Regions from separate parts of the Cellulomonas sp. FA1 genome, predicted to be linked through region 1. Evidence: predicted binding sites of a transcription regulator. Region 1 holds the regulator's gene; the other holds the start of a gene.
What was found. The regulator HrcA, encoded in region 1, represses chaperone genes, less so after heat shock. The targets are predictions, from matches to a motif close to TTNGCACTCGNNNNNNNCGAGTGCNAA.
Positions count from the first base shown of each region.

Region 2: groES (co-chaperone GroES) is a predicted target of HrcA. The motif match lies at 2,665-2,691, and genes of this name have one in related genera.

Region 1 is NZ_LBMY01000001.1:1,376,941-1,384,305, forward strand. It holds gene ppdK (pyruvate, phosphate dikinase) at 1-861, shown strand, start outside; gene GY42_RS06155 (16S rRNA (uracil(1498)-N(3))-methyltransferase) at 1,095-1,853, opposite strand; gene dnaJ (molecular chaperone DnaJ) at 1,850-2,974, opposite strand; gene hrcA (heat-inducible transcriptional repressor HrcA) at 3,057-4,079, opposite strand; gene GY42_RS06170 (DUF3097 domain-containing protein) at 4,249-5,118, shown strand; gene GY42_RS06175 (hypothetical protein) at 5,185-6,147, opposite strand; gene GY42_RS06180 (DUF4870 domain-containing protein) at 6,293-6,682, shown strand; gene hemW (radical SAM family heme chaperone HemW) at 6,743-7,365, opposite strand, start outside.
Region 2 is NZ_LBMY01000001.1:1,805,967-1,813,331, reverse strand. It holds gene GY42_RS08035 (hypothetical protein) at 1-171, shown strand, start outside; gene GY42_RS08030 (glutamate--cysteine ligase) at 208-1,356, opposite strand; gene GY42_RS08025 (class I SAM-dependent methyltransferase) at 1,356-2,558, opposite strand; gene groES (co-chaperone GroES) at 2,832-3,125, shown strand; gene GY42_RS08015 (WhiB family transcriptional regulator) at 3,358-3,654, opposite strand; gene GY42_RS08010 (MerR family transcriptional regulator) at 3,944-4,963, shown strand; gene GY42_RS08005 (response regulator transcription factor) at 5,161-5,832, shown strand; gene guaB (IMP dehydrogenase) at 5,917-7,365, shown strand, end outside.

The DNA of each region.
Region 1 (7,365 bases):
CGCGCCGACTTCACGGACCTGCTGGAGGCGATGGACGGCCTGCCGACGACCATCCGCCTCATCGACCCGCCGCTGCACGAGTTCCTGCCGGACCTCACCGAGCTGTCCGTCAAGGTCGCGCTCGCGGCCGAGCGCGGCGAGGTCGACGACGGCGACGTGACCCTGCTCGCCGCGGTGCGGCGCATGCACGAGGCCAACCCGATGCTCGGCCTGCGCGGCGTACGGCTCGGGCTGGTGGTCCCCGGGCTGTTCGACCTGCAGATCCGCGCCGTGTGCGAGGCGGTCGCGGCACGGCTGGCCGCGGGCGGCGACCCGCACGCCGAGATCATGGTGCCGCTCGTGGGCTCGGTGCAGGAGCTGCGGCTCGTCCGCGAGCGCGCGCTGACCATCATGGCCGAGGTCGGCGCGGAGCGGGGCGTGCCGGTCGAGCTGCCCGTCGGCTGCATGATCGAGCTGCCGCGCGCGGCGCTCACGGCGGACCGCATCGCGACCCAGGCGGCGTTCTTCTCGTTCGGCACGAACGACCTCACGCAGACCACGTGGGGCTTCAGCCGCGACGACGTCGAGGGCGCGTTCTTCGCGCAGTACACCGCCAACGGCGTGCTGTCGGTGTCGCCGTTCGAGACGATCGACGTCAAGGGCGTCGGGCAGCTCGTCGAGACGGCGGTCCGGCTGGGCCGCGCGACGCGTCCCGACCTCACGCTCGGCGTGTGCGGCGAGCACGGCGGCGACCCCGAGTCGATCCGGTTCTTCGACGCCGTCGGCCTCGACTACGTGTCCTGCTCGCCGTTCCGGGTGCCGGTCGCGCGGCTCGAGGCGGGCCGCGCGGCGGTCGAGCACGAGGGCAGCGACTCGCGCTGACCGGCGCGACGGACGGGCTGGATCGCCCTCTCACCGCGAGAGAGCGATCCAGCCCACCCCCTCACCGCGAGAGCACGATCCAGCCCACCCCCTCACCGCGAGAGCACGATCCAGCCCACCCCCTCACCGCGAGAGCACGATCCAGCCCACCCCCTCACGGCGAGAGCGCGATCCAGCCCACCCCCTCACGGCGAGAGCGCGATCCAGCGATGCGTACCGCACCGGGGCGGGCGTCAGCCCCAGCGGCCGAGCCGGTCGGCGAGCATCGCGAGCGCGACCGGGCCCGCGGTCGACGTGCGCAGCACGTGCGGCCCGAGCCGGCAGGTCAGCGCGCCGGCCCCGGTGAGCGCGTCGAGCTCGCGGTCGCTGATGCCGCCCTCGGGGCCCACCACGACCAGCAGGTCGCCGGCGGCGGGCGGCGTGACCTCGTGCAGCGGTCGCGTCGCGCTCTCGTGGAGCACGACGACGACCCCGCCCGCGGCCACCACGTCGGCGACGTGCGCGACGAGCCCCTTGCCGTCGAGGGCCTGCTCGACGAGCGGCACGCACGCGCGGCGCGACTGCTTGGTGGCCGTGCGCACCGTCCCGATCCACCGTGCGCGGCTCTTCTGCGCGCGGTCGCCCCGCCAGATGACGACCGAGCGCTCGGCCTGCCACGGCACGACCACGTCGACGCCGACCTCGGTCGCCGCCTCGATCGCCATCTCGTCGCGGTCGCCCTTGGCGAGCGCCTGCACGAGCACGAGCCGCGGCGACGGCGCGGGCTCGCGCATGACGTCGTCGACGTCGATCCGCACGCCCTCGGGACCGGCGGCGCGCACGCGCCCGAGCAGCCGGACGCCCGCGCCGTCGACGACGTCGACGCGTTCGCCCGGCCCGCGGCGCTGCACGACGCCCGCGTGCCGCCCCTCGGTCCCGTCGAGCAGGAACTCCCCGCCCGCGACGACGTCGTTGAGCCGCCCGGCGTCGACGAGGAAGACCGGTGCGCTCACCGGCCCGTGAGCTTGTCGCGCAGCTTGGAGAACACGCCCGGGTGGGCGGCCGCGAGCCGCGCCTCGGGGCGCTCCTCGCCGCGCAGCGCGGCGAGCCGCCGCAGCAGCTCCGCCTGCTCGTCGTCGGCGGGCGTGGGCACCTGGACCTCGACGTGCACGTGCAGGTCGCCGCGGCCTCCCACGTGCAGGTGGCCGACGCCCAGCCCCTTGAGCGTGACGACCTGCCCGGGCTGGGTGCCGGGCCGCAGGTCGACCTCGCGCTCGCCGTCGAGCGTCTCCATGGTGAGCACCGTGCCGAGCGCCGCCGCCGTCATGGGGACCTGCAGGGTCGCGTGCAGGTCGTCGCCCTTGCGCACGAACGTCTCGTGCTTGCGCTCGCGCACCTCGAGGTAGACGTCGCCGGCAGGGCCGCCCGCGGGGCCGACCTCGCCCTGGCCCGTGAGCTTGATGCGCGTGCCGGTGTCGACGCCCGCCGGCACGTCGACGGACAGCGTGCGCCGCGAGCGCACGCGCCCCTCGCCCGCGCACTCGGTGCACGGCTCGGGGATGACCGTGCCGAACCCGTGGCACGCCGCGCACGGCTGCGTCGTCATGACCCGGCCGAGGAACGACTGCGCGACGCGCTGCACCGAGCCGCGCCCGCCGCAGACGTCGCACGTGCGGGGCGACGTGCCCGGGCGGCAGCACGTGCCGCCGCACGTGGGGCACAGCACCGCGGTGTCGACCTGGATCTCGCGGTGCACGCCGAACGCGGCCTCGGCGAGGTCGAGGTCGAGGCGCACGAGCGCGTCCTGGCCGCGCCGCGCGCGCGGCGCGGGACCGCGGGGCGCACCGCCGCCGGCGGCGCCGAAGAACGTCTCGAAGATGTCCTGGAACCCGAAGCCGCCGCCCATGCCGCCGCCAGGCGACGACGGGTCGGCGCCCATGTCGTACGCGCGCCGCTTGTCGGGGTTGCCGAGCACGTCGTACGCGCGCGACACGTCCTTGAACCGCTCCTCGGTGGCGGCGTCCGTCCCCGCGACGTCGGGGTGCAGCTCGCGTGCGAGCTTGCGGTACGCCTTCTTGATCTGCTCGGGCGTCGCGTCGCGCGCGACGCCCAGGATCTCGTAGTAGTCGGTCACGTGGCGTGGTGCTCGCTTCCTGCTCGTGCGTGGCGTGGACGGGCCTGCGCGGGGCGCCGGACGGCGCGTGCGCGGCGCGCCGTCAGCCCGCGAGGATCCGGGTCAGGTACCGGGCGACGGCACGCACCGCCGCCATGGTCTGGGGGTAGTCCATGCGCAGCGGGCCGACCGACCCGAGCACGGCGACCGACGACCCGTCGCCGCCGTAGCCGCTGGTGACGATGCTGGTCTCCGCGAGGCCCTCGTGCTGCGTCTCGCGCCCGATGCGCACCGCGACGCCCGAGGCGTCCTCGGCCATCTCCGACAGCAGCCGCAGCAGCACGACCTGCTCCTCGAGCGCCTCGAGGACCGGGCCGAGGGTGTGCGCGAAGTCGGCGCCAGCGCTGCGCGCGAGGTGCGAGGCGCCGGCGACGACCACGCGCTCCTCGCTCTCCTGCGCCAGGGTCTCGGAGACCACCGCGACGACGGCGCGCACGAGGTCGCCGCCCGCGGGCGTGAACTCCGCCGCGAGGTCCTGCAGCGCGCCGTCCAGCTCGGCCAGCCGCATGCCGGCGGCCGCGACGTTGAGGCGCACGCGCAGCCGCGCGACGACCGACTCGTCGAGGTCCTCGCGGAGCTCGAGCGTGCGCTGCTCGACGCGCCCGGTGGTCGTGATGATGACGACCAGCAGGTGCCGCGCGCCGACGGGCACGAGCTCGACGTGCCGCAGGGCCGAGCGCCGCAGCGACGGGTACTGCACGACCGCGACCTGGTGGGTCAGCTGCGCGAGCAGCCGCACGGCGCGGTCGATGACGTCGTCGAGGTCGACCGCCTCCTCCAGCAGCAGGCCGATCGCGCGCTTCTCGGCCGCCGAGAGCGGCTTGACGCCCGAGAGCTGGTCGACGAACACGCGGTAGCCGAGGTCGGTGGGCACGCGACCGGCCGAGGTGTGCGGCTGGACGATGAGCCCGGCGTCCTCGAGCGCGGCCATGTCGTTGCGGATCGTCGCCGGCGACACGCCGAGCGCGTGCCGCTCCGTGAGCGCGCGCGACCCGACCGGCTCGCGCGTCGCGACGTAGTCCTCGACGATCGCGCGCAGCACGTCCAGCCGACGGTCCTCGCTCATCTCGCCTCCTCCGTCGCCCGTGCGCCCACCCGTGCGGGGGGCGCCCCGCGGCCCGTGACGTAGCACTCGCCCGGACCGAGTGCCAATTCTACGCGGTCCCTCCGGCGGGACCACGGCGAGGCAGCGCGTCACCCGTCACGTCCCGCACGGACCTCCTAGAGTCTCCCGCGTGACCCACGACCGCTACGGCTCCGACGTGCTGTCGTCGGACCGCTCCGCCCCGCGCACCGCGCACCACCGCCCGCCGCGCACGGCGCGCGACCAGCCGGCCGAGCACGGCCTCGTCGTCGAGGACGTCGAGACCGGCTGGGTCGGCGCGGTCGTGCGGGTCGAGAAGTCCGGCGGGCAGCACGTCGTCGTGCTCGAGGACCGGCGGGGCCGCACGCGGACCTTCCGGCTCGGCCCGGGTTTCTGGGTCGACGGCGAGCCCGTCGTCCTCACCGCGCCCGTGACGTCCCGCGCGCCCGCCCGGCCGACCCGCACCGCGTCCGGGTCGGTCGCCGTGCCCGACGCACCGGCGCGCGTCGCGCGGGGCTCACGCATCTGGGTCGAGGGCAAGCACGACGCCGAGCTCGTCGAGAAGGTGTGGGGCGACGACCTGCGCGTCGAGGGCGTCGTGGTCGAGCTGCTCGACGGCGTGGACCACCTCGCCGACGCGCTGCGCGAGTTCCGGCCGAGCGCCGACCGGCGCGTCGGCGTGCTGGTGGACCACCTCGTGCCGGGGTCGAAGGAGAGCCGGATCGCCGCCGAGGCCGTCCGCGGCGTGCCCGCGGGCAGCGTGCTGGTGCTGGGGCACCCGTACGTCGACGTGTGGCAGGCCGTGCGCCCCGAGCGGCTCGGGCTCACGTCGTGGCCCACGATCGAGCGCGGCACCGAGTGGAAGCGCGGGATCCTGCGCGAGCTCGGGTGGCCGGCCGCCGAGCAGGCGGACGTCGCGCGCGCGTGGCAGCGGATCCTGCGCTCGGTGCGCTCGTACGCGGACCTCGAGCCGAGCCTGCTGGGACGCGTCGAGGAGCTCATCGACTTCGTCACCGCCTGACACGACCCGGCACGACGAGGCCCGCCCGGGGAGCCCGGGCGGGCCTCGTGCCGTGCACCTTGGCCGTCAGGCCGCGATCTGCCCGTTCGTCACGCGGCGGTACGCGTACGCGGAGAACAGCGCGGCGACCGGGCCGGCGACCAGCACGCCGACGAAGCAGGCGATGATGCCCACCACGACGATCGCGATGGCGACGAGCACCACGAGCACCGAGGACCCGACGTTGCGGGTCTGCAGCTGCACCGACTCGCGGATCGCGTCGATCGCGCCGAGGTTGCGGTCGACGATCAGGTGGTAGCCGAAGAACACGAAGTACGTGATGGCGATCTGCGCGAGCGCGCCGAAGAACGGGATGAACGTGAGGACCCCGTTGGCGACCGCGAGCAGCAGGCCCAGCACGAACACCTGGGCCACGTGCGAGAAGTCGAACATGTCGGCCAGCGACACCGGACGCCCGGCCGTGACCTTGAGCGCGGTGCCGATGACGGCGGCGCTGAACAGCGACCCCAGCAGGATCGTCACGGCCGTGACGACCGCACCCGCGATGCCGGCCGAGGCCAGCGCGAAGCCGGCGCCGACGCCGCTGCCGTCGCGGCCGATCAGCGAGCCGAAGCCGCCGAAGATGCCCGACACGAGCGACGTCACGACGCTGATGCCGATGAACCACAGCAGCGTGCCGACCAGGAACGTCACCCAGTTCTGACCGAACTTGGAGAACGCCCACGAGAAGCCGTTGCCGATGTCGACCTGGCCCGGTGCCGGCGCGTACGGCTGGCCGTAGGGCTGCTGGCCGTAGGGCTGACCCGCCGGCTGGCCGTACGGCGACGCCGGCGGCGTGGTGCCGTACCCCGGGGGCGGCGGGTAGGCGCCGCCCGGGGCGGGGTGGGCGCGCCCGGCTGCGGCGCGGCGGGCGGCACGTCGCCGCCCGGCTGGCCGTGGCCCGGCGGGGGCGGCGGCACGTCGCGGCCGTCCTCGTCGCGGGGCGGCACGCCCCCGGTGTTCTCGCTCATCAAGGACCCTCCAGGTCACAGGAAGGGACGTGGGCCGTCCCGCGGGTCAGAGAACCGAAACGCGACAGAACGTGTCAAGTCCAGAAGTCCCGATCCCGCCACGTGCAGCCGTCCGCACCTGTACGCTACGCGCGGACTTCACCCCCTGCGACCGGAGCACCCACGTGACCCACCCCGCCGACGGACCACCGGCCTGGGGCCCGCCGCCACCCGCCCCGCCGCTGCGGCCCGACGAGGAGCGCACGTGGGCGATCCTGGCGCACGTGCTCCCGCTGCTCGGCCTCGGCTTCGTGCCGCCGCTCGTCGTGTGGCTCGTCTTCCGCGGCCGCGGGCCGTTCCTCGAGCACCACGCCAAGGAGTCGCTCAACTTCCAGCTCGCGTCGCTCGTCGCCCTCGCCCTGGCGGCCGTCGTGGCCGTCGTGACGTTCGGGCTGCTGTCGCCCGTGCTGCTCGGCGTGCTCGTGGCGTGGGTCGTGCTCGGCGTCCTCGCGGCCGTCGCCGCGAGCCGCTGGGAGTGGTACCGCTACCCGCTGACGATCCGCTTCGTCCCCTGACGGCGACGCCGCCGGTCCGTGGCGGGTCCGGCGAGCGCCGGCACCGGGGCGGACGGCGCGTCAGACGACGAGCGCGCGCACTACGGCGTCGGCCAGCAGCCGCCCGCGACGCGTGAGGACGACCCGGCGCTCGCCGTCGGCACCCAGCGCGGCGCGGCCGTCGACCAGGCCGTCCGCGACGAGCCCCGCGACCGCGGCCCGTGCGGCGGGCTCGAGGTCGGCGACCGGCAGCCCCTCGGCGACGCGCACGCCCAGCATGACGCGCTCGAGCTGCGCGGTGCCCGCGTCGACGAGCTCGCGGCCCGCGGCCGGGCTCAGCCCGCGTCCCAGCCGGTCCGCGTAGGCGCGCGGGTGCTTGACGTTCCACCACCGCACGCCGCCGACGTGGCTGTGGGCGCCCGGGCCGATCCCCCACCAGTCGTCCCCGCGCCAGTACCCGAGGTTGTGCTGCGACGCGTCCGCGGGCGTGCGGGCCCAGTTGCTCACCTCGTACCAGCGCAGCCCGGCGGCCGTGAGCAGGTCGTCGACGAGCTCGTACTTGGTCGCCTGGTCGTCCTCGTCGGGCAACGTCAGCTCGCCGCGGCGCACCTGCACCGCCATGCGCGTGCCGGGCTCGACGACCAGCGCGTACGCGCTGACGTGGTCGACCCCGGTGCTCAGCGCGACGTCGACCGAGCGCCGCC
Region 2 (7,365 bases), 430 kb from region 1:
GCGGGGACCGTCGCGACGCGCACCCTCCAGGTCGCCGGGCTCGCGCGCACCGAGGCCCGGCTCGACCGCCGCGGGCGCACGTGGCGGTGGCTGCTGACCTACGCGCCGGACGAGACCGCGGCGCTCGGGGTGCTCGAGGACGCGCTGCGGACGTGGCGGTGGGAGGACTGACGGGGGAGGGCGGACGGCGGACGTCGACGGCCCGGGTCAGAGCGGGCGGCCGGCCGCGAGCTCGGCGACGAGCGACCGCACGACCGGCTCGAGCTCGCCCGCGTTCCGGCGCGCCACCGCGCGCTGGCGCTGGTACGACGCGCCGCGGCGCAGGATCGTGCGCACCTGCTCGAGCTCGGCCGCGCACCCCAGCCGCTCGGCCACGGGCGCGAGCTCGACGAGCCACCGGCTCACCGAGTCCGTCACGAGCTCCTCGTCGCCCGCCGCGTTCGTGATGACGATCGCGTCCATGCCGTAGCGCGCCGAGCGCCACTTGTTCTCCTGGACGAACCACTGCGGCATGGTCGGCAGCGGCTCGCCCGCGTCGATCAGGGTCGAGAAGTGCTCGACGAAGCAGTGCGTGAGCGCGCTGATCGCGGTGACCTCGAGGAGGTTCGCGGCGCCGTCGGCGATCCGCATCTCGAGCGTGCCGAACCGCGGCGACGGGCGGATGTCCCACCGGACCTCGTCGACCTGGTCGATCACGCCCGTGTGCATCATGTCGCCCACGTACTGCTCGAGCTGCTCCCAGTGCTCGAGCTGCGGCGGCAGCCCCGCGGTCGGCAGCTGCTGGAACAGCAACGCGCGGTTCGACGCGTACCCCGTGTCCTTGCCGCCCCAGAACGGCGACGACGCGGACAGCGACTGCAGGTGCGGGAACACCGTGAGCATCGCGCGGCTCAGCGGCAGCACCTTGTCGCGGTCCTCGACGCCCACGTGCACGTGCACGCCGTAGATGAGCATCTGCCGGCCCCACCACTGCGTGCGGTCGATCAGCGTCGCGTAGCGCTCCTTGTCGGTGACGCGCTGCGCCGCCCAGCTCGCGAACGGGTGGGTGCCCGCGCCCATGAGCTCGATGCGCAGCGGGCGCGCGGCCGCCGCGACCTCGTCGAGCGCGCGCTGCAGGTCCGCCCCCGCCTCGCCGACCGTGCGGCACTTGCCCGACGACACCTCGACCGTGTTGAGCAGCAGCTCGGACGTGATGTGCGGGTGGTCCGTGCCGTCGGCGGGGCGCACGGCCTCGAAGATCGCCTGCGCGGCCTGCCGCAGGTCGCCCGAGTCGGCGTCGACCAGGCCGACCTCCCACTCGATGCCGACGGTCGACCGCTCCGACGTCGCGAACGGCAGCGCGACGGGCGCCGCCATCAGACCGGCTCCACGACGAGCACGCGCTGCTGGCCCGCGACGCGCGTGAGCACGACCGTGCCCTCGGCGGGGCCGCGCAGGTCGAGCTGGCGGCGCAGCGTCTCAGGCACCACGGCCGTGCCGCGCTTCTTGATGGTCAGGCGGCCCACGCCGCGCTCGCGCAGGTAGGTGCGCAGCCGCTTGAGGCCGAAGGGCAGGTCGTCGAGCACGCGGTACGCGGTCGCGAGCGGGTGCCACGCGGTGCGGTCCGCCAGGGCGTCGGAGGTCACGTAGGCGATCGTGGGGTCGATCAGGCGTCCGCGCACGCGGTGGGCGACCGTGCCCACGAGCCCCGCGCGGATCACGGCGCCGTCCGGCTCGTACAGGTACCCGCCCACCGGCCCGACCGGGGGCGCGTCGTCGTCGCCGTCGGGGTCCGCGCGCAGCGTGTGCGCGGCGCCGTCGCGCAGCACGAGGGCCGTGCGGCCGGGGCCGTCGGGAGCGAGCGGCCCGAACCACAGGCCGAGCTCGACGACCTCGCCGTCCGACGACACCCACTGCGCCTCGGCGTCCACGGGCAGGTCGCGGTGGGCCAGGCCGGGGCCGAGCTTGAGGCCGAGCGCCGGGACGACGTCGCGGGTCGCGAGGACCGCGTCCAGCGGCGGGCTGTACGCGCTCGGGTCGAAGACGCGGCGGCCGCTGCCGGTGCGGCGTGCGGGGTCGGCGTAGACGCCGTCGACGCCCTCGGCCGCCAGGTCGAGCGCCGTGCCGTCCGCCATGCGCACCTGCACCTCGGGGAACGCGCGCAGGTTGACGGTCGCGAGCGCCGCGGTCGTCTCGTCGACGTCGGTCGCGAGGACGCGCAGCCCGACGCCCGCGAGCGCGAGCGCGTCGGCGCCGAGCCCGCACGTGAGGTCGGCGACGTACGTGCAGCCCGCGTCGCGGTACCGCCGCGCGTGGTGGGCCGCGACCTCGAGACGCGTCGCCTGCTCGAGGCCCGCGACGGTGAAGAGCATGCCCTCGGCGAACTCGCCGAGCTTGGCGTGCGCCTTGGCGCGCAGCCGGGACTGGGTGAGCGCGGCCGCGACGAGCGCGGGGTCGAGACCCTCCTTCTGGAGGCGTTCGGCGATCGGCATCGCGAGCCGCTCGTCGTACGGCGGCAGGGCCTGCAGCAGGGCCCACCCCTCCGGCTGCAGGAGCTTGACCAGCCCGGCGTCGTCCACGCGCCCAGCCTCCCACGGCCACGCCGCCGGGACGTCACGGGACGTCACGGGGCGGTCCGGGCGCCGCGCCGCGGCCGCGTCACCGTGCAGGTCGGGGACCCGGATGCTGGCACTCGGGTTGACCGAGTGCTAACGCATTCCTAGAGTGAGGAACCGGCGGTCCCGTCAGGGGGCGCCAACCGCACAGGTGGCCCCGGCACCCGCGACGACGGCGGCGACGGTGCGGCGCAGACACTGCCTCAGAACGACTCACATGCGAAGGGGAGGTCCGCTGTGTCGGTCTCCATCAAGCCCCTCGAGGACCGGATCGTCGTCAAGACCCTCGAGGCCGAGACGACGACCGCGTCGGGTCTCGTCATCCCGGACAGCGCCAAGGAGAAGCCCCAGGAGGGCGAGGTCCTGGCCGTGGGTCCGGGCCGGATCGATGACAAGGGGAACCGTGTGCCGCTCGACGTGGCCGTCGGCGACAAGGTCATCTACTCCAAGTACGGCGGCACCGAGGTCAAGTACGCCGGTGAGGACTACCTGATCCTCTCGGCGCGCGACATCCTCGCGATCGTCGGCTGACGACTCCGCTGCACCCGGGGCCCGTCCCCGGCAGCACGAAGGCCCCCTCCGTCCGGAGGGGGCCTTCGTCGTCGTGGGGCGACGCGTGACGGCGGGGCCGCGTCGTGAGGGAGGGGCGGCGCGCGCCGCCCCGGTCGTGGGGCCGACGACGGCGCCGGGGACGAAGACGCCCCGGGCCGACGGCGGCGTCGGACCGGGGCGCGGTCGGTGGTGCGGGGTCAGGTGGTGCGGGTCAGGCGGTGACGCGACGGCCGGCGCGCTCGGCGAGCACGGCGGCGCGCTCGTCCTCGGAGAGGCCGCCCCAGACGCCGTAGGGCTCGCGCACGGCGAGCGACTGCTCGCGGCACTCGTTGAGGACGGGGCAGGTGGCGCAGATGGCCTTGGCGGCCTCGGCGCGGCGGCGGCGGGCCGAGCCGCGCTCGCCCTCGGGGTGGAAGAACAGGTCCTGGTCGGCGTCGCGGCAGGCGCCCTCGAACTGCCACTCCCACAGGTCCATCACCGGTCCGGGCAGACGCGAGATCTCAGCCATGGGGGTCCTCCTCGATTCGTGCGGCACGTCCGGCGGCTCGTGGCCGGGACGAAAGTCGGTCGCCGTCGACGGTTGCCCGTGTTGACGTGCCGTAACCGTACAACCGCGCCAGAAGTTGTTCAAGACCCTCTTCGCTGACGCGATTCGGTGGCGCGATGCGGCGCGGTGCGGCGCGGTTCGCCGGCGGACCGCGCCAGCTCGTGACGCGCTCGAGGCGGGCGGCGCGGCCCGTGGCTGGCACAATCGCGTCATGGTCGCGGCAGCCGAGGAAGGGCTTGACGGTGCGGACGTGTCGACGGGTCCCGTCGACGACCCGCACGACCGCACCGAGCCCGGGGGCGACGGGCCCGCGCTGACCGTCGCGGCCGTCGCGCGCCGGCTCGGCGTCGCCCCCGCGACGCTGCGGACGTGGGACCGCCGCTACGGCCTCGGCCCGTCCGAGCATCACGCCGGGGCCCACCGCCGGTACGCCCCGAGCGACCTCGACCGGCTGCTCGTCATGCGCCGCCTCACGATCGACGGCGTCGCGCCCGCGGAGGCCGCCCGGCTCGCCCTCGCCGCGGACGTCGCCGCCGGCCCGCCGCCCCGCAGCGACGACCTCACCGCGCGGCTCCCGACCGTGCCCACGCCGAGCGGCGCGCCGACCCCGGCCGTCGCCACGGACGCGCCCCCGGCCGGGCGCGCGGCCGGCGCCCGTGGCGTCGTCGAGCTCGTCGACGCCGCCCTGACGGGGCGTGGCGACCGCTGCGTGGCGCTGCTCGACCTCGGTGCGGTCGACGACCTCGCCGCCTGGTGGACGGGGCTCGTCCAGCCCGCGTTCGCCGCGCTCGCGCGACGCACGGTCGTCGAGCGGCCCGGCGTCGACGCGCGCGCCACGCTGGTCGGGGGCGTGCTCGCCGCGCTGCGCGCGCGCACGGCCGCGCCCCCCGCGGCCGACGCCGCGGTCGTGCTGCTGCTCCCGGTGCCGGGGGAGACGCGTCCCGTGGTCGCGCACGCGCTCGCCGCGGCGCTCGTCGACGGCGGCGTCGACGCGCGGCTCGTCGCCGGCCCCGTGTCGACCCGGCACGCCGGCGAGCTCGCGCTCATGACCCGGGCCCGCGCCGTCGTGACCGTCTCCGAGGCTCCCGCGCCGGACCTGTCCGTGGTCGCGGCGCTCGCCCGGGAGCGGGACGACCTCCCGCAGTTCGTCATGGTGCCGGAGGTCGCGGGCGAGCGCGTCCCGCTCGACCGGTCGGTCCACCGCGCCCGCACGCTGACGGGGCTGGTCCACGAGGTGCTGGCGGTCGTCGCGCAGGCCGCACCCCTGTGACGGGCGTCTCATCCGGTGCCGACGCGCTGACCCGATAGCGTGACGGCATATCACGAGGGACCCGTCAACCGTGAGGAAACGGCGCGTTGATTCCCGGTGGTCGGGCGTGAGGGCTAACGTGACGCACCGGTAACGCCGATGCAGGCATGGACCCGTGCACGCGTTGTGGTGCCGGGATCGGCGCGAGGAGGATACCCATGGCTGGAGTCGTGGTCTGCCACGGCTCGGCGACCGTCCGCGAGCGGCTCGTCGTGACATCGATCGGAGTGCCGTCGTTGGCGCCGGTCCGGGCGGCGGCGACCGCGGACGAGCTGCTGGCGCTCGCGCGCCGCATCACGCCCACCGTCGTGCTGCTGGACGCGCACCTGCCCGGCGCCGGGCCCACGGAGGCGATCCGCCGGCTGCGCGCGGTCGCGCCGTCGACGGCCGTCGTGCTGCTCGCCGGGCCCGACGACGGCGAGGCGCTCGACCGGGCCCTGGCGCTCGGTGCGCGCGGCTTCCTCGCGCCCGACGTCGGCCGGGCCGAGCTCGCGGCCGTCGCCGCGCACGTGCAGGCCAGCCCCGTCACCGCGGGCGTGGCCGTGCCGGCCGTGCCGCACCCGGCGACGCCGCTGCAGGAGAGCCACGTGGCGCGCGCCGACGCGGGTGTCGCCGCACGCCCCGTCGAGCCGACCCCGGTGCTGACGAAGCGCGAGATCGAGGTGCTCGTGGGCATGAGCCACGGCCGCTCCAACGCGCAGATCGGCCAGGAGCTGTTCCTCTCGGAGGACACGGTCAAGACCCACGCGCGGCGGCTGTTCCGCAAGCTCGGGGCGTCCGACCGTGCGCAGGCGGTCGCGATCGGGCTGCGGCGCGGCATCATCGACTGACGCCCGCGCCGGACGCCGGCGTCCGGCGTCCGGCTGGCGGGCAGGGCCGTCCTGCCCACCCGCGCGGCCACGTATCCTGGCGTGATGACGGCGCACGACGCTCCCACGGCTCCCACGGACCCGTTCGCCCGGGTCGGTCTCACCTACGACGACGTCCTGCTCCTCCCGGGCGAGACGGACGTCATCCCGTCCGAGGTCGACACCTCGTCGCGCCTGACCCGCGAGATCAGCGTGCGCGTGCCCCTGGTCTCGGCGGCCATGGACACCGTCACCGAGGCGCGCATGGCCGTCGCGATGGCGCGCCAGGGCGGCGTCGGGATCCTGCACCGCAACCTGTCGATCGCCGACCAGGCGCACCAGGTCGACGTCGTCAAGCGCTCCGAGTCCGGCATGGTGTCGGACCCCGTCACCGTCGGCCCCGACGCGACGCTCGCCGAGCTCGACGCGCTGTGCGGCACGTACCGCGTCTCGGGCCTGCCGGTCGTCGACGGCGAGAACCGCGTGCTCGGCATCATCACCAACCGCGACCTGCGCTTCGTGCCGCCGGCCGAGTTCGCGACGCGCCTCGTGCGGGACGCGATGACGCCCATGCCGCTGGTGACGGCGCCCGTCGGCATCGCGCGCCAGGACGCCGCCGCGCTGCTCGCGAAGCACAAGGTCGAGAAGCTCCCGCTGATCGACGACGAGGGCAAGCTCGCGGGCCTCATCACCGTCAAGGACTTCGTGAAGTCCGAGCAGTACCCGCACGCCACCAAGGACGCCGACGGTCGCCTCGTGGTCGGTGCGGCCATCGGGTTCTTCGGCGACGCGTGGGAGCGCGCGACGGCCCTCGTCGAGGCGGGCGTCGACGTGCTCGTGGTCGACACCGCCAACGGGCACGCGCGGCTCATGCTCGACATGGTGCGCCGGCTGAAGTCCGACCCGGCGACGCGGCACGTGCAGGTCATCGGCGGCAACGTCGCGACGCGGCCGGGCGCGCAGGCCCTCGTCGACGCGGGCGTCGACGCGGTCAAGGTCGGCGTCGGGCCGGGCTCGATCTGCACGACCCGTGTCGTCGCGGGCGTCGGCGTGCCCCAGGTGACGGCGATCCACGACGCCGCGCAGGTGTGCCGCCCGGCCGGTGTCCCGGTCATCGGCGACGGCGGCCTGCAGTACTCGGGCGACATCGCCAAGGCGCTCGTCGCGGGCGCCGACACGGTCATGCTGGGCTCGCTGCTCGCGGGCTGCGACGAGTCGCCCGGCGACCTCGTGTTCGTCAACGGCAAGCAGTACAAGCACTACCGCGGCATGGGGTCGCTCGGGGCGATGGCCTCGCGCGGGCGGGTCTCCTACTCGAAGGACCGCTACTTCCAGGCCGACGTCACGACGGACGAGAAGATCGTGCCCGAGGGCATCGAGGGCCAGGTGCCGTACCGCGGCCCGCTGTCGGCGGTCGCGCACCAGCTGGTCGGCGGCCTGCACCAGTCGATGTTCTACGTCGGCGCGCACACGATCCCCGAGCTCCAGCAGCGTGGCCAGTTCATCCGGATCACG